DNA from 3 places in the Pantoea sp. GW821-FHT03E06 genome. Region 1 is predicted to be linked to each of the others. Evidence: predicted binding sites of a transcription regulator. Region 1 holds the regulator's gene; each other region holds the start of a gene.
What was found. The regulator CRP, encoded in region 1, controls carbon source genes, mostly activating them, when cyclic AMP is high. The targets are predictions, from matches to a motif close to ATGTGANNNNNNTCACAT.
Positions count from the first base shown of each region.

Region 2: the regulator CRP is predicted to act here: its motif matches at 4,363-4,380, upstream of AC07WB_RS17130 (glycine dehydrogenase).
Region 3: the regulator CRP is predicted to act here: its motif matches at 2,444-2,461, upstream of AC07WB_RS01760 (YjcB family protein).

Region 1 is NZ_JBWKUG010000001.1:3,828,329-3,835,604, forward strand. It holds gene AC07WB_RS17915 (LacI family DNA-binding transcriptional regulator) at 1-929, shown strand, start outside; gene AC07WB_RS17920 (LysE family translocator) at 931-1,533, opposite strand; gene AC07WB_RS17925 (hydrolase) at 1,594-2,616, shown strand; gene AC07WB_RS17930 (YheU family protein) at 2,613-2,831, shown strand; gene AC07WB_RS17935 (phosphoribulokinase) at 2,893-3,762, shown strand; gene AC07WB_RS17940 (OsmC family protein) at 3,843-4,247, opposite strand; gene crp (cAMP-activated global transcriptional regulator CRP) at 4,552-5,184, shown strand; gene AC07WB_RS17950 (YccS/YhfK family putative transporter) at 5,243-7,276, shown strand, end outside.
Region 2 is NZ_JBWKUG010000001.1:3,684,497-3,691,772, forward strand. It holds gene AC07WB_RS17100 (DgaE family pyridoxal phosphate-dependent ammonia lyase) at 1-494, opposite strand, end outside; gene AC07WB_RS17105 (amidohydrolase/deacetylase family metallohydrolase) at 478-1,611, opposite strand; gene AC07WB_RS17110 (DUF4310 family protein) at 1,703-2,350, opposite strand; gene AC07WB_RS17115 (DUF4311 domain-containing protein) at 2,363-3,139, opposite strand; gene AC07WB_RS17120 (DUF4312 family protein) at 3,199-3,495, opposite strand; gene AC07WB_RS17125 (SFCGS family glycine-rich protein) at 3,498-3,854, opposite strand; gene AC07WB_RS17130 (glycine dehydrogenase) at 3,872-4,210, opposite strand; gene cybC (cytochrome b562) at 4,465-4,854, opposite strand; gene pmbA (metalloprotease PmbA) at 4,927-6,267, opposite strand; gene yjgA (ribosome biogenesis factor YjgA) at 6,384-6,926, shown strand; gene mpl (UDP-N-acetylmuramate:L-alanyl-gamma-D-glutamyl-meso-diaminopimelate ligase) at 7,013-7,276, opposite strand, start outside.
Region 3 is NZ_JBWKUG010000001.1:382,698-389,973, forward strand. It holds gene AC07WB_RS01750 (oligosaccharide flippase family protein) at 1-1,034, shown strand, start outside; gene AC07WB_RS01755 (ATP-grasp fold amidoligase family protein) at 1,043-1,993, shown strand; gene AC07WB_RS01760 (YjcB family protein) at 2,050-2,331, opposite strand; gene soxS (superoxide response transcriptional regulator SoxS) at 2,586-3,017, opposite strand; gene soxR (redox-sensitive transcriptional activator SoxR) at 3,116-3,592, shown strand; gene AC07WB_RS01775 (glutathione S-transferase family protein) at 3,637-4,302, shown strand; gene AC07WB_RS01780 (NCS2 family permease) at 4,603-5,952, shown strand; gene AC07WB_RS01785 (Na+/H+ antiporter) at 6,077-7,276, shown strand, end outside.

The sequences.
Region 1 (7,276 bases):
CACGGGTTTTGAACCACAATCCCGGCGTGCGTCCGGATACGCGCGCCAAAGTGCTCGCGGCCATCGACATTTGTGATTACCAGCCAAATTTACTGGCGCGACAATTGCGCACTGCTCAAAGCCATATGCTGCTGGTACTGATTCCCGACATTACCAATCCGTTCTGCTCCCGCGTGGTTCAGGGCATTGAGGCCGAAGCCGAAGCGCAGGGCTATCACATCCTGCTGTGCAATTCCGGATCGCAGCTGCGGCGCGAAGCGGCCTACATTGCGCTGCTGACCGGTAAAGTGGTGGATGGCGTGATCACCATGGATGCGGCGGCGTGCCTGCAAGAGCTGAAAGAGCTGATTGGCGATGCGCCCTGGGTGCAGTGTGCCGAATACGATCCCTCAATCGCGGCATCCAGCGTGGCGATTGATAATAAAGAAGCCGCATTCGAAACCGTGTGTTACCTGGCGAGCAAAGGCCGCCGGCGTATTGCGCTGGTGAATTGCGATATGCGCTACCTCTATTCACATCAGCGTGAAGAGGGCTATCGCAATGCACTGGAAAAACTAAACCTTAATTGGGGCAGCGTGGCCTATGCGGAAAACGTTTCGTGCGACGCGGGCAGCGCGGCGTTGCGCGAGCTGCTAATGCTGCCTGAGCGCCCTGATGCGGTATTTGCGGTTTCGGATGTGCTGGCGGTTGGCGTGATTCATGCGGCTTTGGAAGCGGGTTTGCGCGTGCCAGAAGACTTAGCGGTGGTGGGATTTGATGGCATCAACTTTACCAGCAGTCTGAATCCGCCGCTGACGACCATCGAGCAGCCGATGAATCGCATGGGCGCGCGTAGCGTACAACTGTTATTGAATCGGATTCGCCAGCCAAACTCGCCGGTGGTGCACGAGGTATTGCCCTGGAAGCGCGTCGAGCGCGCTTCCAGTTAACTCAGCGCCAGATCAGCAACACGCAGGCGGCGGTAAGCAAGCCCATTGCCAGATTGAAGATTTTCCATGCGCGCGGGCTGCGCAGCAGACGTCCAATCAGCGAACCAAAGCCCATCCAAATCACGCCCGAAACCACGTTTACCATCGCCATGCCGATACTAATCGCCACCACTGAATGAAGATATTGGCTACCAGCAAGGCTGAAGCTGGCAACCGCACCCAGCGCCATCAGCCAGGCTTTCGGATTGATCAACTGCAACAAGCCGCCTTGCCAGAACGGCATCTGCTTCACATTGACGTCATCGGTTTCCAGCTTTTCATATTCAGCGGTGGCGATTTTCCACGCCAGCCACAGCAGATAAAGGCTACCGGCAATCTTCAGAATCAGATGAAGCGAAGGATAAAGCAGGATGAGACCGCCGATGCCAAATGCCACCATCAGCAACATGACTTGCATGCCAATCATGATACCAATGAGCAGCGGTATGGTGCGCAGGAAGCCAAAATTAGCACCAGAGGCGGTAAGTAACATATTATTGGGCCCGGGCGTGATGGCTGCGACCCAAAGAAAACCTAACATTGATAAAAAAAGACTCAGTTCCATGTATATTCGGGTGCTCCTCACCCAGTAAAGCGAACAACCCATCGAAGCTATCAGCGACTTATGCATCAGACAAGCCTTTACCCAAGCTATTTTGATCGCCCCAGCGGCGAGCGCTTTAAACCACTGCGCGGATTCACTAACGCGCATCTGCAAACGCTGCTGCCGCGCATTTTACGCCGCCGCGTTACCCTACGCCCGCACTGGCAGCGTCTTGACCTGCCCGATGGTGATTTTGTTGATTTAGCGTGGAGCGAAGATCCGGCGCAGGCACGTCACAAGCCGCGCATGGTGATGTTTCACGGTTTGGAAGGCAGTTTCCGCAGCCCTTATGCGCATGGCTTGATGCAGGCGTGCCAGGCGCGTGGTTGGCTGGCGGTGGTCATGCACTTTCGCGGCTGTAGCGGCGAACCGAATCGCCTGGAGCGCATCTATCACTCCGGTGAAACCGAGGACGCCACCTATTTCCTGCACTGGCTGCGGCGTGAATGGGGAACCGTACCGACCGCTGCGGTTGGCGTTTCGCTGGGCGGTAACATGCTGGCTTGCCTGCTGGGCATGCAAGGTAATGATGTGCCCATCGACGCTGCCATCGCCATTTCGGCACCGCTGGCGTTGGAGCCATGCAGCACCAAGCTGGATGTCGGCTTCTCACGTTTCTATCAACACTATTTACTGACGCAGCTGAAAAAGAACGCCACGCGCAAATTACATGCCTGGCCCGGCACGCTGCCGGTCGATCTCAGCCAGCTGCGCGCTTTTCGCCGTCTGCGTGAATTTGATGATGCAATAACCGCTCGCGCGCACGGTTTTGTTGATGCCAACGACTATTATCAACGTGCCAGCGCCATGCCGCTGCTGACCGGCGTACGCAAACCGCTGCTGATCATCCATGCACAAGACGATCCTTTTATGACCGATGCTGTGATCCCGCGCCCTGAGCAGCTGTCAGCCTCCATTCAATATCAACTGACGCAGCAAGGCGGTCACGTAGGTTTTGTGGGTGGCACCTTACTCAAACCGAAAATGTGGCTAGAACAGCGCGTGCCCGACTGGCTCTCAACTTATCTGGATGTGCAATTGTGATTATTCCGTGGCAAGAACTTGAAGCAGAAACGCTGGAAAACCTGATTGAAACGTTCGTGCTGCGCGAAGGCACCGATTACGGCGAGCAGGAACGAAGCCTGATGCAAAAAGTGGCCGACGTGCGCCGTCAGCTGGAGCGCGGCGACGTGGTGCTGGTATGGTCGGAGCTGCATGAATCCATCAACATCATGCCGAAGGGTGAATTTCGCGGCTGATGCACCCAGCGGCAATTCGTGGTAACAATGCTCATCGCCGGACTTCACAGGGAGCTCTGTTATGTCAGCCAGGCATCCAATTATTGCCGTCACTGGTTCCAGCGGCGCCGGAACCACTACCACCAGCCTCGCCTTCCGCAAGATTTTCCAGCAGCTGAATCTGCATGCGGCGGAAGTCGAAGGCGACAGTTTCCATCGCTACACGCGTCCAGAAATGGACATGGCGATCCGTAAGGCGCGCGACCTCGGTCGCCATATTAGCTATTTCGGCCCGGAAGCGAATGACTTCGGCCTGTTAGAGCAGACGTTCAAACACTACGGTAAAACCGGGCTGGGCGAATCGCGTAAATATCTGCATACCTATGATGAAGCGGTACCGTGGAATCAGGTTCCGGGCACCTTCACGCCGTGGCAACCGCTGCCGGAAAACACCGATGTGTTGTTCTATGAAGGCCTGCACGGCGGCGTTGTCACGCAGCAGCAGAATGTGGCAGAACATGTTGATCTGCTGGTTGGCGTGGTGCCGATTGTTAATCTCGAGTGGATTCAGAAGCTGGTGCGCGACACCGGCGAGCGCGGTCATTCACGCGAAGCGGTAATGGATTCAGTGGTGCGTTCGATGGAGGATTACATTAACTTCATTACGCCACAGTTCTCGCGCACGCACATTAACTTCCAGCGCGTGCCGACCGTCGATACCTCAAATCCGTTTGCCGCACGGGAAATCCCGTCATTGGATGAGAGCTTCGTGGTGATCCATTTCCGTGGCTTAGAAGGGATTGCGTTCCCCTATCTGCTGGCGATGATTCAGGGATCGTTTATCTCGCACATTAATACGCTGGTGGTACCCGGCGGGAAAATGGGATTAGCAATGGAGCTGATTATGCTGCCGCTGGTGCAACGACTGATTGAAGGGAAGCGGATTGAATAAGAGTGATAGGTCGCCATTAATGGCGACACTACGAAATGAGCGCGTTTTGTAGGGTGCGCATTAATGCGCACCTGGAAACATCAACGTTCGATCACTTCATAGCTATGGGTGATTTCCACGCCTTTGCCCAGCATGATCGCCACCGAGCAATATTTTTCCGCTGACAAATCAACCGCGCGGGAAACCGCCTTATCACTCAACGCTTTGCCGCTGACAATAAAATGCAGGTTGATGTGGGTAAAAATGCGCGGTGCTTCTTCGCGGCGTTCAGAGGTGAGTTTCACTTCGCAATCGGCCACATCGCTGCGCCCTTTTTGCAGAATCGAGACCACATCAATGGCGCTGCAACCCCCTGCTGCCATTAACACCATCTCCATTGGACTTGGCGCTTTATCACCGGAATTCCCGTCCATTAACACCTGATGTCCGGATGAGGATTCTCCGAGAAAGGTAAGACCTTCCACCCATTTCACTCGTGCCTGCATGATTCTTTCTCCTGAAGCGGCGGTTTTGCCGCCAGAGTACGCTTTCACCTGATAAACAGCAATCCAGACTATTCCCCCGTTTGCTGAAGCGAGACAACACAAGACAGCTCGCAAAAGCTGTGCTACAAACAGTGCTGAAAATATTTTCGTCGTTACAGACGAAGGCGGGAAGAATCAAAAGCGTAGCTTAAGAATGACCCGGAATAATTTTTCCATTACTGGAAACGCTCGACGATTAAACCGCCTGACAGGGAAAAAATGCCCCCTGTATTTTGGGCACGATTACAACAGAGGATAATAGCGAATGGTTCTCGGCAAACCGCAAACAGACCCTACACTCGAATGGTTCCTGTCCCATTGCCATATTCACAAATATCCGTCCAAAAGCACGCTCATCCATCAGGGTGAGAAAGCGGAAACGCTGTACTACATCGTGAAAGGTTCCGTAGCGGTACTGATTAAAGATGAAGAAGGCAAAGAGATGATTCTCTCCTACCTCAATCAGGGAGATTTCATCGGCGAACTCGGTCTTTTCGAAGAAGGCCAGGAACGTAGTGCCTGGGTGCGTGCGAAGTCTGCCTGTGAAGTGGCTGAAATTTCCTACAAAAAATTCCGTCAGCTGATTCAGGTAAACCCGGATATTTTAATGCGACTTTCGTCGCAAATGGCGCGTCGTCTGCAAGTGACATCAGAGAAAGTGGGCAACCTTGCTTTCCTTGACGTAACAGGACGTATCGCGCAAACGCTGCTTAATCTGGCTAAACAGCCAGATGCGATGACTCACCCAGACGGCATGCAAATTAAAATCACCCGTCAGGAAATTGGTCAGATCGTGGGCTGCTCACGCGAAACCGTGGGTCGTATCCTGAAAATGCTGGAAGATCAGAACCTGATCTCTGCACACGGTAAAACCATCGTCGTCTACGGCACCCGCTAATTTCTTCTCACCCACGGCGTGATGGCAACATCGCGCCGTTTCTATTTGCGATGAGCTGATGTGGCGCCGAATCATCTATCATCCTGAAGTTAACTATGCACTGCGGCAAACGCTGGTGCTGTGCCTGCCTGTGGCTCTCGGCTGGCTGTTTGGCGATCTGCAAAAAGGTCTGCTGTTCTCGCTAGTGCCTGCCTGCTGCAATATGGCGGGTCTTGATACGCCGCACAAACGCTTTTTCAAACGCTTGATTGTGGGTGGTTCGCTGTTTGCCACCGGCAGCTTCCTGATGCAAATTTTGACCGCTTACCAGATTCCGCTGCCGTTGATCCTGCTGGCGCTACCGCTGCTGATCGGCGTGACCGGCGAAATCGGCCCGCTGCATGCACGCCTGCTGCCCGCCACCTTAATCGCTGCTATCTTTACGCTCAGCCTGGTTGGGCGCATGCCGATATGGGTGCCGCCGCTGCTCTATATTGGCGGTACGCTGTGGTACGGCTTGTTCAACTGGTTCTGGTTCTGGCTGTGGAAAGAGCAGCCGATGCGTGAATCGCTCAGCCTGCTGTTTCGCGAGCTGGCGGATTATTGCGATGCCAAATACACCTTACTGACACAGCTGACCGATCCGGAAAAAGCGTTACCGCCGCTGCTGGCGCGCCAGCAGAAAGCGGTCGATCTCATCACTACCTGTTACCAGCAAATGCATATGCTGTCGGCCAGCCGCGATAACAGTCACAAGCGCCTGACGCGCGCCTTCCAGGTGGCGCTGGATTTGCAGGAACACATCTCGGTCAGCCTGCATCAGCCCGAAGAGGTACAGAAACTGGTGGAGGAGAGCCACGCTGAAGCGGTGATCCGCTGGAACGCCAAAATCATCTCCGCACGTTTGCGCGTGCTGGCTGATGCGATTCTCTATCATCAGCTGCCGGATCGTTTTCACATGGAGAAACAGCTGGGTGCGCTGGAGAAAATTGCCCGTCAGCATCCGGATAACCCGGTTGGCAACTTCTGCCTCTATCACTTCAGCCGCATCGCCCGCGTATTGCGCACGCAGAAGCCGCTTTACACGCGCGATCTCATGGCCGATCGTCAGCGCCGCTTACCGCTATTGCCAGCGTTGCGCAGCTATTTATCATTCAAATCTACCGCGTTACGCACCGCGGCCCGCTTCGCCGTAATGCTGATGTTTGGTAGCGCGCTGGCGCTGTTCTTCAACATTCCTAAACCCTACTGGATTCTGATGACCATCATGTTCGTCAGCCAGAACGGCTACAGCGCCACGCGCGTGCGTATTCAGCACCGTGCGCTGGGCACCTTTGCCGGTTTGCTGATTGCCGCCGCCTCGCTGCGGCTGGCGGTGCCGGAGTCGATCACTCTGCTATTTATGCTGGGCATCACGCTGGCGAGCTATCTGATCACGCGGAAATATTACGGCTGGTCGATGATTGGCTTCACCGTCACCGCGGTGTATTCACTGCAGCTGCTATCGCTCAACGGCGCGCAATTCTTGTTGCCGCGCATGATGGACACGCTAATGGGCTGTTTGATTGCTTTCGCCGGTATGATTTGGCTATGGCCACAGTGGCAAAGCGGGCTGCTGCGTAAAAATGCGCACGATGCGCTGGAAGCATATCAGGACGCACTGCGCTTGCTGCTCGGGCCGGAACAGGCGCCGGAGAAGCTGGCTTATCAGCGCATAAAGGTTAATCAGGCGCACAATGCGCTGTTCAACTCCCTGAACCAGGCGTCGAGCGAGCCCGGCTTCAACCTGCAATATTTGCAAGATATGCGCATGTGGGTGACGCACAGCCAGTTTATCGTTGAGCACATCAACGCCATGACGATTCTCGCGCGCGAGCACACCATGTTGACGTCGAAGCTGGCGGAACGGTATCTGCAATCCTGTGAAATCGCGCTGCAGCGCTGTCAGCAGCGGCTGGCGTATGACGGGCCGGGCAACGACAGCAATATTCTGGAAGCGCCGGAAAATCTTAATGAAGGGCCGGTAACGATTGTCGAACAGCACGTGAAGCGGATTTTGCAGCACCTTAACGTCATGCACACTATCTCTTCACTGGCGTGGAGCCAGCGACCG
Region 2 (7,276 bases), 140 kb from region 1:
ACGCAGTGGTGCGATTTGATATACATCAGTGCCGCGGTGGTGGGCGTGATCGCCGCCGCCAGCTGCTCTGGCGAACATTCGTTGCTGTAGCCCGCTTCGATCAGGCGACCACCACCCAGCGCCACCATGGTGCCGACCGGTGCGCCGAAGTTCACGTTGTGCCCTTTTGGCACCACGATATCGTGCGGTACGTTGAGCGGCGCGGCGTGCAGATTTTCCAGCAGCCAGTCGTTGTCTTTAACGATCACCGCCGCCACGCTCTGCGCGATGCCCGCCGAGGCGCAGGACACCACTACTGCGCTTTCCACGTCCAGCAATGTGGCGATGTAAGCGCCGGTCTTGTTGACCAGATCTTTCATCTCGAAATAGTGATTCAGACCGTAGCTCACGGTGTCTACCACATCCGCGGACGGCGTGGACACGCCTAAAATCGTCATGCGGCCCGAGGCGTTGATGACCTGTTTCAGGTCATATTTTTCATAAATCGAAGACATGATTGGCTTTCCCTTCATCAGTCAGATGCCAGTGACCGCCGATAACTACGGCCTGCGGCAGCAAATGTTGTTCACCCAAAACCTGGTCGCCTTCAGCATCGACGAACGAGCGGGTTTCCTCTTTGACGGTAAAAATGGTCAGGTCGGCGTCATAACCTTCGGTTAAACGCCCTTTGCCCGCCAGACGCAGGCCAGCGGCGGCATTGGCGGTGACGCACGCAATAATTTGCGGCAGCGTCATGCCAATACTGAAGAATTTCGACATCACGTGCGCCAGGCTATGCACCGGTCCGTTGAGGCGGTTGCGGCAATAAATGTCGGAGCTGATGGTGTCAGGCAGAATGCCCTGCGCGATCGCCTCGCGTGCCACTGCAAAACTGAAGCTGGCGCTGCCGTGACCGATATCCAGCTTCACGCCACGCGCGATGGCATTTTTCACTGCGGCTTTGAGCTCGCCCTGCGGAGACAAGATACGGTTCGGTTTGCCGTTGAAGCAGTGCGTGATGATGTCGCCGGAGGTCAGCAGATCGGCAATCTCCTCCAGCACCGGCGGATTGTTACCGATGTGCACCATCAGCGGCAGATTGCCTGCTGCCTGCTGAATGGCTTTGGCGCGCACCAGCGGCTGAATGCCGTTTTCGCCCACTACGCTGCTGCTCATGCGCGCTTTCAGGCCAACGATAAAGTCGGGACGGCGTTTTACCGCCTGCACCACCGCATCGCCATCGATCTGCGCCATATCGGCCAGCTCGTTTTGCGTCACAATGCCGGTGCGGGAAATGTTAATCAGCGCGCGAACTTCGGTGGTTGCCGTACGCGTGAGCTGATAGAAGTCGTCGATATCATCCGCGCCGGTGCTGCCCGCATCAACCACCGTGGTGACGCCTTGCGCCATGCCAATGCTATCGGCTTCATCGTGATAAATCGGGGATTTGGGATAACAGTGCACGTGGCTATCAATCCAGCCAGCGCTCACGTAGAAGCGCCCCGCCAAATCGCGCTCCTGCTGCGCCGTGCCATTCACTTCACCGACGGCGGCAATTTTGCCGTGCTGGATGGCTATATCCACCAGCTGTTCGTCGCACAGACGTGCGCGGCGCAGAATCAGATCAAACATGCTCACTCCTTTACTGCGATTTTTCAGGTGCGCATGAATGCGCACCCAACATGTAGGGTCGCCATTAATGGCGACCGTCCAATCAGCCGCATTACAGCGAAATCGGGAACAGCGCGCCCAGCACCATGGCACCCAGAATTGCGCCGCCGGTAATCGGCTTGTTCCACAGGTAGAACAGCAGCGCGCCCACCAACGAACCCAGGCCGATAGGAATGGATGCGGCCATCGCAGACAGGATAATCAACGGCCCCAGGAAGCGACCTGAAGCGTTACCCGCGCCCATCATCACGTCCGCACCGTAGGTGGAGTCGCTTTGGTTAATGGTGAACTTACGCGCCAGAATAATCAGATATCCAATCGCTAAACCCACCACCAAACCGGTTGCCAACGACGCGGCGAAGTTCGCCACCGGGAAAACAATACCGGCACCCAGCAGCAGCGCAGGCACACCGAGGCCGACGCCAGTCTGGATCGCACCGCCAATATCGAGAATCCCCACCAGCGAACCTTCGATAATGCGTGCGAACAGGAAGCTGGCGCCAAACGCCGCTACCGCGCCATACACGCCGGTTTCCATACCGGAACGCAGCATCGAAACAAACGCCACTTCGTTGAAGGCACCAATGCCATACAGGTAATACATGTGCGTACCGGCAAATACGCCGGAAGAGAGCAAACCGACAAAAATCGGGAAAGACCAGTCGGCGTACCAGAACCCTTTGTTTACGTTCTCGTTCATGCTGATGGCTCCTTATTTGCCGCTGACGCTGTTGTGGATCATATCCAGCCAGCCCGGAATACCCAGCTGGAAGGATTGCAGCAGTTTCATGTCGAATCCGCGGAAGAAGCCGCTTAACGCAAACAGCAGCACGATGGCGAACATCATCACTTTAGTGACCTTATTCCAGCCGCTCTCTTCCACGCCTTTACCAATCAGAATACCGAGCACCAAACCTGGCACCGCGTTCCCCATAATCAACTGCGCCAGACCGCCAAAAATGGTGGCCCAGAAGCCTGATTTCTTACCGGCATCAATCGCCGCCAGCCAGAAGATCACCGGCATTACGGTGTTCACCAACAGATTCGCTGCCGGTACCAGCACTTTCACTGCCGTAACCTGCAGTGCCGCAGGAACCGCTGAGGCGGTGCTATTGAGGAAGGCCACCACGATCATGCCGATGATGCCGCAGGCAATCGCCATGCGTTTCGGGTTGTGCAACGTTTCCGCTACGTTGCGATTTTTCACCATCAAGGCGGCCGCGCCCCAGTTCGGCAGAATGCGGTGATCGACGTCCTGCGTGAAAGAACCTGCTGCGACGGATGATGCCCAGGCGTTAAAGAAGAAGCCGAGACCAAAGGAGAAGTGCGATGCCGGATCGCCTTCGCAGGAATTGAGTTCACCCAGGGTACGGAACGCGCCCATACCTTGGGTGGTTGGTGCGTGGAACATGCGCGCTGCGCCCGCTCCTACCCCAACGCCAACCAATCCGCCAATGATTAACGACTTAAACAAAATGATTAAAAACATGTTGTTGACCCTTTGTTGTCGTTTTTTTACCCAACACAGTGCGATGCCGGGCAGTTCTTTTAGGTCGCCGTAAATTCAACTTTCTCGGTGTCGATCACGGTGACGCTAACGGTAATTTCCAGCTCAACGCTGTAACTCCGTCGCTCGCGCGCGAGGAAAAAGAACAGAAACTTCTCCCTTCGCACGCTCTCCTGCGCGCGCAGCACCCGCACATCTATGGGTTCAATGCGCAACAGAATCTTTTGGCTGGTGCGCAGCACTTGCTGCTGCACCCTGCTCAGCGCATCGGCAAAGGCTTTTGCTTTACTCTCGCCTTTGCCCTGCACCTTTACCTGCATCTCGTATTGCTGTTTCATACTTAGCTGCCGTGTTTTTTATTCCAGGCCTGTACCAGCCGCTCACCCAGCTCTTCTTTATCCATAAAGCCGAAGCCCAGCACGGTGGCGCCTTCGTTGATGGCGGTAACGCCTTCATCGATAGAGCGCATGCCGTGTTTGGCTTTGTAACCATATTTGTTCTGCGCAGTGATGGCGCCAGCGCCGCCGCTGCCGCAGAAGGAGATGCCGAAGTCGGCATTTTCCGCTTTCATCACATCGCCCAGCTTCATGTCAGCAGCCACGCCCGGCACCACCACCGCACGGCCACCGGCTTTCTCAATACCCGCAGCCACTTTCTGACCTTTACCCAGACGATCGCCAATCACTACAGTTACCATGTTCATTTCCTCGCAATTCATGCTTCGTTCGATTTCGCCACTTCGATATGGACGGATAACAGCCAGGCTTCTTCTTTTGGCAGATTGCCAAATAGATCAACGACCTGCTGCGCCAGCGCCATGGTTTCTGGCGAGATATCTTCAAACAATTCAGCTTCAACATCCGGTAACGCTTCGCCAGTAAGCGATCGCGATGCCATAGCCCGTACATGTGACGCCAACATCTGCTGCTGAACGGCATTGGCCTCAATATGGTGCGCGGCGTAAATCGCCGCTATTTGGCTCATCACCTTATCCGCCAGTGCCTGAATTGCCTCCGGCGTGCTCTGTTTCAGTGGGACAGCTTCACTCCTCACCTTGTTACTCCTGTTTACAGCGGACAATTACAGATAATTCTTGTTGTTAAGAAAGTTACGCGTTCCTCTTAAAGCTGTTGAGACGCTTCTTTTCCACCTGGAAGTGGAAATAGCGCGGGCGAGTGTGCGCCAGATCTCAGGACGCACGAAGTGTGCGAAATGGGTCACAAAATGCGAAAAATGATGGATTTATGCGGGATAAAACGGAGAGGCGGCAGGAAACAATAAGGCCAGCCGCAGGGCTGGCCGGTTTATCAGCGGAATTTCTTATGGTTGGCGTTGCGAATATCTTCCAGTTTCTTCGCTTCGGTTTTGGCTTCGTCCAGTTTGTTGGCTTGCGCCAGCTGATCAACCACATCGATCTGTGCAATCAGTGAATCCAGACCGGCGTGAAAATCCTTAATCTGCGCGCTATCGGCCGGCTGCCCCTGCAGTTTTTCCGGCGTAGATTGCTTCGCATCCGTTGCCGCCTGACGCATCTTGCCCAGCGCGGTGTGCATTTCCTGCGCGTCAGAGGTTTTTTTCACCACGCTCAGACCATCCTTGAGCGTATCCATATCTTTTTCCAGATCGGCCGCAAATACGCTAGCCGAGGAGAACAACAGCGACAAAGACAACATTGCGATCAAATGCTTATTACGCATTGGTATTTCCTTTTATTATTGTCGGGCGAAAAAAAAGCAGCCTCATGGGCTGCTTTCAGAAAGCGATGACTCTTATTGTCCGGCGATTTTCATCTCCGGCAGCAGCACCGAACCGCATTGTATATTGCTGCGCGTTTCAATGTCGTTACCGACAGTTACCATATTGAGCCACATATCCTTGAGGTTTCCAGCGATTGTGATCTCGCTCACAGGATATTGAATCTCACCGTTTTCGACCCAAAAACCTGACGCACCGCGTGAATAGTCCCCGGTCATGCCGTTGATGCTGGAACCCATCATCTCGGTTACCACTAAACCGGTGCCCATCTGCTTCAGCATGTCGTCAAAGCTGTGGCCCTGTCCGGCGATGCGCCAGTTGTGGATGCCGCCCGCATGGCCGGTGCTCTGCAAGCCCAGCTTACGCGCCGAGTAGCTGGTCAATAACCAGTTTTGCAACACGCCGTCTTTGATGATGTCTCGCGACTGGGTGCGCACGCCTTCGCTGTCGAACGGCGTGGAGGCCAGGCCTTTCAGCAGATGCGGATGTTCTTCAATCGTCAGCCACTCCGGCAGAATTTGCTTGCCGAGTGAATCCAGCAGGAAGGTGGATTTACGATAGACGCTGCTGCCGCTGATCATGCCAACCAAATGGCCAAACAGGCCGGTGGCGACTTCCGGCGCGAAGATAACAGGCGCTTTCATGGTGGAGAGCTTGCGCGGTGCCAAACGTGCCAGCACGCGACGCGCGCACTCTGCACCTACCCAATCCGCGCTTTTCAGATCGTCAAATGATCGGCCAATGGTGTACGCGTAATCGCGCTCCATATTGCCGTCCTGCTCCGCAATGACGCAGCTGGAGAGCGAATGGCGGCTCGAGCAATAGCTCTGCAACATGCCGTGGCTGTTACCGAAAACTTTAATGCCGACGTGGCTATTAAAACTGCCGCCTTCGGTATTGGTGATGCGCTTGTCGGCCTGCAATGAAGCCTGTTCCGCCTGCGCCGCCAGTTCGATCGCGCGATCGGCATCGATCTCCCATGGGTGGTAGAGATCGAGATCCGGCGCTTCAAATGCCAGCAGTTCGGGATCGGCAGGGGCGCCAAAAGGATCAACCGAGGTGTAACGCGCAATATCGATCGCCGCCTGCACGGTGCGTTTGATCGCATCCGGGCTAAGATCGGTTGATGAAGCGCTGCCTTTGCGGTTTTGATGGTAGACGGTGATGCCGAGCGCACCATCGCTGTTGAATTCGACGTTTTCCACTTCGCCATAGCGGGTGCTGACGCCGATGCCGGTGGTTTTCGTGACCGCCACTTCAGCGCCATCGGTGCTGGCTTTTGCCAATTCCAACGCCTGCGCGACAGCCTGTTCCAACACTTTACGTTGTTCTGCAACCTGAGTAGATACGTTCATCGACCTGCCGTCTAATCTTAAGTATGAATGAATTGAGTCTATCAGACTCAGAGAACAATTTCGCAGTCGCCCGATAAACTGGTAGGATTAGCCTCTTTTTTTTAGGGAGCCAAGAGATGACCAAGCAGCCCGAAGACTGGCTCGACGATGTGCCGGATAATAATGACGAAGAAGATGAAGAGATTATCTGGGTCAGCAAAAGCGAAATTAAACGCGATGCCGAAGAGCTGAAACGCCTTGGTGCCGAGTTAGTTGACCTGGGGAAAAACTCCCTCGACAAAATCCCCCTCGACGAACAGCTCCGCGACGCGATTGAACTGGCGCAGCGCATCAAGAAAGAAGGCCGTCGCCGTCAGCTGCAGCTGATTGGTAAGATGCTGCGCGCACGCGATGAAGATCCGATTCGTCAGGCGCTGGATAAGCTGAAGAACCGTCACAACCAGCAGGTTGCGCTGTTCCACAAGCTTGAGATTTTGCGCGATCGTTTGATTGAGCAGGGTGATGACGCGGTAGCCGAAGTGTTTAACCTCTACCCGCACGCCGATCGCCAGCAGCTGCGCAGCATGATCCGTAACGCGCAGAAAGAGAAAGCCACCAATAAGCCACCAAAATCTGCACGCCAGATTTTCCAGTATTTGCGCGAGCTGGCAGAAGCGTAAGTTTTCAGCGGACATGAAAAAGGTCGGCATGAATGCCGACCTTACGATGTGCCGTTGTAGGGTGGCCATTGATGGCCATCGCTAAATCAGCGCCCTAACCGCTCCAGCAGTTTCTGGTGAATGCCACCAAACCCGCCGTTACTCATTACCAGAATCGAATCGCCTGGCTGGGCTTTTTTCGCCACCATCTCGACCAGCGTATCAATATCCGCGCTCCACTGCGCCGGTTGAATGCACGCTTCCGCCACATCGGAAACCTGCCACGGAATATGGTGCGGCTGGAACAGGAATACTTCATCTGCGCGCCCTAAAGAAGGCGCCAGCTCATTCTTACTCACGCCCATTTTCAT
Region 3 (7,276 bases), 3.4 Mb from region 1:
GGCTGCGCCTGATGACCGTAGCGCGCAATATGCGCCTGGTTTTGCTTTTGCTCACATCGCTGCCGGTGTTGATTTGGGTCTGGTACAACATGCAGGAAAATTTCCTCGCCTTTGCGCTGGCCTCGTTTATTTCCTCGGTGTTTGTGACGCAGGACACTTTTAGCGTCTATAACAATGCGCGCTTAGCGTCACGGCTGAACACCATCGCTAACTCGGTGGGATTGCTGCTGGGATTCACGCTGAGTTTCCTCATTGCCTGGCTACACCTCAATCCGCTGTGGCTCACCGTCTCCATTGTGGCGGTGACGCTGGTGCCGTATGCCATTAAGCGCATTAATTTTTACCGCGAAAATGAGGATGTGGCACCGCCACAGGAGAAGCGCAACGCCTATTTGCGCTACCTGCTCTATGCCGGATTGCCGCTGGCCATTTCCAGTATTTTCATCTCAGTGCAGGTGAAAGCGGCCCAGATGTTCCTGGCGGGCATCGCCTCAGCGCGCGACCTCGGCCTGTTTGCCGCGGCGAATACTATTTCGGCTTCATGGATTTTTATTCCGGTTGCCATCATCACTTCCTGCTTCTCGGAAATATTCCGTGAGCGTGGAGAAGCCGCCATGAAGCTGACAGCACGGCTCAATGGTTATGTCATGGGTGTTTCATTGTTGTTGTTAGCGGTGATCGCGATGTACGGCGAAAAAATCATCATCGCTTTGTATGGTCACGAATACACACAGTCAGGAAGTCTCATTACGTTGTTGTCGTTAGCAACCTGCTTTTCGGCGATGGGGACCGTAGCGTATCGCTACATGGTCAAAGAAGGCGGGTTTAATTATCTGTTGAAGAAAATTGTTTGCCTGATGGTTATCAGCTTGCCGCTGTCGTGGTGGCTGATACAGGGCTACGGCATCATGGGTGCCGCCTGGAGCGTTTTCATCTCAGAATTGCTGTCTCTTACCGTAATGAATTACTTCTTCAAAAATGGCGTCATCCAAAAAATCCAGGTTTCCTCACTCAACTACAAAACCTACAAATGAGGTCAGATATGCTCAAGTTGAAAGAAGAACTCAGAAGAAGCGTGCAGTACTTCATTAAGAAGATGCCCTGGGCAACCCAGGATCGTATCTACTACTTTCATAAGTTTCGTAGATTACCCAACCTGCGTGAGCCGAAGGTCTTCAATGAGAAGGTGCTGTACCGCAAATTCGTCCACGGCGACTATCAGATCTACGGACGCCTGTCGGACAAATATTCCGTGCGTGAATATATCGCCGAGAAAGTGGGTAGCGAATACCTGATCCCGCTGGTGTATGAAACCAGCGATCCCAGCTCGCTGCACACCTTGCCGAGCTGGAAAAATACGGTGATCAAACCGAATCATGCCTCCAACATGGTGGAAATCCTGCTGGAAGAGCCGGACGCGCTGAAGAAGCAGCAGATTATTAACGACTGTCATCGCTGGTTGAAAACCGACTTCGCCAATGAGGCGCGTGAGATTCACTATCGCTACATCAAGCCGCGTATTCTGGTGGAGCAGTACATCGGTGATGGTAAAACGGCACCGATCGATTACAAATTCCACATGTTCAATAAGCGCGATGGCAATTTTGAATATGTGCTGCAGGTGATATACAACCGCTGTAATCCGCTGTTGTCGATGAACTTTTATGTTAACAATCTGAAAGAGGCCTATCACAAGATTCGTGATACCGGCCTGGACGTGACACCGCAGATGGCGTCGTTACAGCACGCCCTGGCGTTGAGCAAAACGCTGGCCAGTGATTTCGATTACGTGCGCGTGGATTGGTACATCGATAACGACCAGATCTACTTTGGCGAATTGACCTTTACGCCGGGAGCTGGCTTAGTGACCGGTCTGGATCGCGGGCTTAATCAAATGATGGGTGATATGTGGATTCAGGATCGTCGCGGTACGAAGATACCGGGCGTCACGGTTGCGGATGTCGCCATCCCGGCCGTATTGAAGAAAATTTAAGAATCACACAGCAAAATAAAAAACCCCGCCTTGGCGGGGTTTTTTATTGGCGGCGATTAAGGCATCGGCCAGTCTGCTGGCGCCTGGCTCATCACCTGGATAAAGGCGTTCTTAGAGATTTCCATAAAGTTATGCAGATTCTCCATGCTTAACGTAATGCCAAGCAGGCCGGTAACGAACCAGCAGGACATGCCCACACCAATACCTCCACACAGCAGCGCCATCACGTGATGACTGTTTTGACGCAGTCGAATTTTCATGGTGCTGGCGAAGAACATCATTACTGCGCTCAGGAGTTCCCAGCGCATAACAATCAAACTGGTGGTTAACGTGGCCATCTGCAAAAAACCTCTTAGAATCAGTGATATCCCCGACATTCAATGGACATCACTGGCGGCAAAGAAGGAAGGTCAGGGAAGCCCTTCTGGCCGTCTTACTGCAAACAAGAAAGTGTGACTTGGCTCACATTATATCACTCGATTTTAAATTTTGAACAAAATTTATACCTTGTATGGTAGAAATTTTTTCATCGAAGAGGGAGGAATTGGTGGGCAAAAAGAGAGGTGCGCCCGCTTGGGGCGCGCAGAAAAGGTTAGCTAACCGGGCAGCACTCGCCGGTTGTACGTTGGGCAAAGCTGTTCATGCTGCTCTCGACGCAGTCAAAACTGAGCAAACGTGGACGCTGCATCATCGCCTGACGACGCATGGTATGACGATAAGCGGTCGGCGTTTGCGAGAACTGACGGCGGAACACGCGTGAGAACGTCTGCTGCGAATCGTAGCCGTACTGCATGGCGATATCGAATACCGGGCGCTGGGTTTGACGCAGCGCTTCTGCGGCCAGCGTCAGACGACGTTCGCGAATATAGCCACCCAGCGTCTGTTTCGTGACGGCACGGAACATACGCTGCAGATGCCATTTTGAGTAACCTGATTTTGCTGCGACTTCATCAATTGACAGCGCTTTATCCAGATTCTGATCGATCCAGTGGGTCAGCGAATGAATGATTTCCTGTTGCATCATAGCCTCATCCTTCTGATGGTTAATACCTGGTTAGAAATTCGTAGTTTTGCTGGGGTGCGAGTATAATTCCTCAAGTTAACTTGAGGTAAAGGCCCTAAATGAAAAAAGAACGCAATTACCCGAAGCCGGTGCTGACGCCGGGTGAAGTGGCGAAACGCAGCGGTGTGGCGGTCTCGGCGCTGCACTTCTATGAAACCAAGGGATTGATTTTTAGCTCACGCAACGGCGGTAATCAGCGCCGCTACAGCCGAGATGTGTTGCGCCGCGTGGCGATCATTAAAATTGCGCAGCGCATTGGCATTCCGCTGGCAACGGTGAGCGATAGCCTGACGCAGGTGCCGGCCAATAAGCGTATGTCGACGCAGGAGTGGGATGCGCTAACGCAGCATTGGCGTGAAGAACTGGATAAGCGCATCGAAACCCTTACGCGTTTACGTAACGATCTTGATGGCTGCATCGGCTGCGGCTGTTTATCGATGCGTGACTGCCCGCTACGCAATCCCGGTGACCGCCTGGGCGAACAAGGTTCGGGTGCGGTACTGCTCGATCCTGAACAAGACGAGCAGAAACGGTAATCGACTATACTTGCCGGGACACTTTTACCGGCAAGGAAAACCGTATGATCACCGTTCACCATCTGGAAAATTCCCGCTCGCACCGCGTGTTATGGCTGCTGGAAGAGCTCTCGGTGCCTTACCAAATTAAACGTTATCAGCGTGAAAACAGCCTGCTGGCGCCTGATTCCTTAAAGAAAGTCCATCCGCTGGGTAAATCCCCGGTGATCACCGATGGCAATCGGGTTATTGCCGAATCGGGCGCTATTCTCGAATATCTGCAAATGCGCTATGACAGTGAACATCAGCTGGCCTTGAGTGATGAGGATGAACAGATTCAGTCGCGTTATTGGCTGCATTACGCCGAAGGATCGCTCATGCCGCTGTTAGTGATGAAACTGGTGTTTGCTCAGCTGGGTAAGAAGCCGGTGCCGTGGCTGCTGCGTCCAGCGGGCATCGCGCTGAGTAAGGGCATTCAAAAGGCCTGGCTGAACAAACAGCTGGCGTTGCACGGCAGCGTCATCGAACAGCATCTCAGCCAGCACGCTTATTTTGCCGGTTCACGTTTTAGTATCGCCGATGTGCAGATGAGCTTCCCGCTGCTGGCGCTGCAGATGCGCGGTTCACTGCGTGAGATGCCCGCCACCTCACGCTGGCTGGAAACCATGCAGCAGCGCGCCGCCTGGCAACGCGCCATTGAGCAGGGCGGCCCGATTCAACTGCAGAGTTGATTGCGGCCAGGTCGTCATGAATGACGCCCCTACAAAGTCCATGATCGTAAGGTCGTCATTCATGGCGACCTGGGAACCCCATCGGCTGGATTTATCCTGCAATCCCCGCGATTAGTAGTTGAAAACACCATGCCAAACGCCAGATAATCGTTTGCCTTTTTTCCCTGTCTCTTTTTACCAACAGGAATACGCGGCGACGTAAACGTTTGCCTGGATTTTCACCATGAAAATCTCGCATCAGGGAGCAGCAAACGCGCGCCGTGCGGCAACTCACATCACAAAAAATATTGAGGAATGATTATGTCTGGTGAATCGCGCCCGGCCAGTGGAAAACTGGACGCCTGGTTCAACATCTCTGCACGCGGCAGCAGCGTGCGTCAGGAAATATTAGCGGGTCTGACGACGTTTCTGGCGATGGTCTACTCGGTTATCGTGGTCCCCAGCATGTTGGGCAAAGCGGGCTTCTCGCCGACGGCGGTGTTCGTTGCTACCTGTCTGGTCGCAAGCTTTGGCTCAATCATCATGGGCTTGTGGGCAAATCTGCCCATGGCGATTGGCTGTGCTATCTCACTGACCGCTTTCACCGCCTTTAGCCTGGTGCTGGGCCAGCACATTAGCGTACCGGTGGCGCTCGGCGCGGTGTTCCTGATGGGCTTATTGTTCACGCTGATTTCAGTGACCGGTATTCGCACGTGGATTCTGCGTAACTTACCGATGGGGGTGGCGCACGGCACCGGCGTGGGTATCGGCCTGTTCCTGATGCTGATTGCCGCAGACGGCATTGGTTTGGTGGTGAAGAACCCGGCGGCGGGCTTGCCGGTGGCGCTCGGCCATTTTGCTTCGTTTCCGGTGATCATGGCGCTGGTGGGACTGGCGGCTATTTTCGGTCTGGAGAAACGTCGCGTACCGGGCGGCATCCTGCTGACCATTATTGCGATCTCCATTATCGGTTTGATTTTCGATCCGGCGGTGACCTACCAAGGTCTGTTCGCCATGCCGAGCCTGGAGGATGCCAACGGTCAATCGGCGATGTTTAGCCTGGATATCATGGGTGCGCTGCAACCGGTCGTGCTGCCAAGCGTGCTGGCGCTGGTAATGACGGCGGTGTTCGATGCCACCGGCACCATTCGTGCGGTAGCGGGGCAGGCGAATCTACTGGATAAAGAGGGCCAGATCATGAACGGTGGCCGCGCGCTGACCACGGATTCTGTCAGCAGCCTGTTCGCCGGTCTGGTGGGCGCATCACCCGCTGCGGTTTATATTGAATCGGCCGCAGGTACGGCGGCAGGGGGCAAAACCGGTCTGACGGCGATCGTGGTCGGCTTGTTGTTCCTGGTGATTCTATTTATGTCGCCGCTGGCGTATCTGGTTCCCGCTTACGCCACCGCCCCCGCGCTGATGTATGTTGGCCTGCTGATGCTCAGCAACGTGGCAAAAATCGACTTCAATGATTTCGTGGATGCGATGTCTGGGTTGCTGACCGCAGTCTTCATCGTGCTGACGTGCAACATCGTAACCGGCATCATGCTCGGCTTCGCTTCGCTGGTGATTGGTCGCCTGTTCGCGGGTGAATGGCGCAAGCTGAACGTTGGCACGGTGGTGATTGCTGTCGCGCTGGTGGTGTTCTACGCCGGTGGTTGGGCTATCTAAAAAACCAAGATTTTTCTCTTTCTGCTCCTCGCCGCACATCGGGTTGCCCGCTGTGCGGCGTTTTGTTTTACACTTTCCCACGCAACAACATCGCTTTAATGAAATTGATTCGCCTAAGGAAAGCATGGAAATCTTCTTTACTATTCTCATCATGACGCTGGTGGTTTCACTCTCCAGCGTGGCGGCACGTATTCTGCCGTTTCAAATTCCTCTACCGCTGGTGCAGATTGCCGCCGGTGCGCTACTCGCTTTTCCCGTCTTCGGCCTGCATGTCGATTTTGACCCGGAACTGTTCCTCGTGCTGTTCATTCCGCCGCTGCTGTTCGCAGATGGCTGGAAAACGCCGATTAACGAATTTCTCCATCACGGTCGTGAAATCATGGGGCTGGCGCTGGTTCTGGTGCTGATCACCGTGGTCGGGATTGGTTACCTGATTTACTGGCTGGTGCCGGGCATTCCGCTGATTCCCGCCTTTGCGCTGGCGGCGGTGCTGTCGCCCACCGATGCCGTGGCGCTGTCCGGCATTGTCGGTGAAGGGCGTATCCCGAAAAAGATCATGTCGATTGTGCAGGGCGAGGCCCTGATGAACGACGCATCGGGCCTGGTATCACTCAAGTTTGCGGTGGCGGTCGCCATGGGCACCATGGTGTTTACGTGGGGCGGTGCCAGCGTTGAGTTTCTTAAAGTGGCCGTGGGCGGTTTGGTTGCCGGCGTCGCAATATGCTGGCTGTATGGTCGCTCGCTGCGCCTGCTGAGCCGCTGGAGCGGCGATGACCCGGCCACCCAAACCGTGCTGCTGCTGCTGTTACCGTTCGCCTCTTATCTGATTGCCGAACACCTTGGCGTGTCCGGCATCCTGGCCGCCGTGGCCGCAGGGATGACCATCACGCGTTCCGGCATTATCCGTCAGGCACCGCTCGCCATGCGTCTGCGTGCGAACAGCGTGTGGCAGATGCTGGAGTTTGTCTTTAACGGCATGGTGTTCCTGATGCTCGGCCTGCAGTTGCCAGACATCCTTTCCACGTCGATTGCCCAGGCACAAGCCGATCCCAATGTGGAACTGTGGATGTTGCTCACTGACGTCTTGTTGGTGTACGCCGCCCTGATGGTGGTGCGATTCGGCTGGCTGTGGATCATGAAGCGCACCAGTCAGCGCCTGCTGAAGAAAAAGCCGCTGGAGTTTACCAACTATTCGCTGCGCGAATTGCTGATTGCCTCTTTTGCCGGGGTGCGCGGTGCCATCACGCTGGCTGGTGTGCTGTCGATTCCGCTGTTCCTCAGCAATGGCGATCCCTTCCCGGCGCGCTATGAATTGGTGTTTATC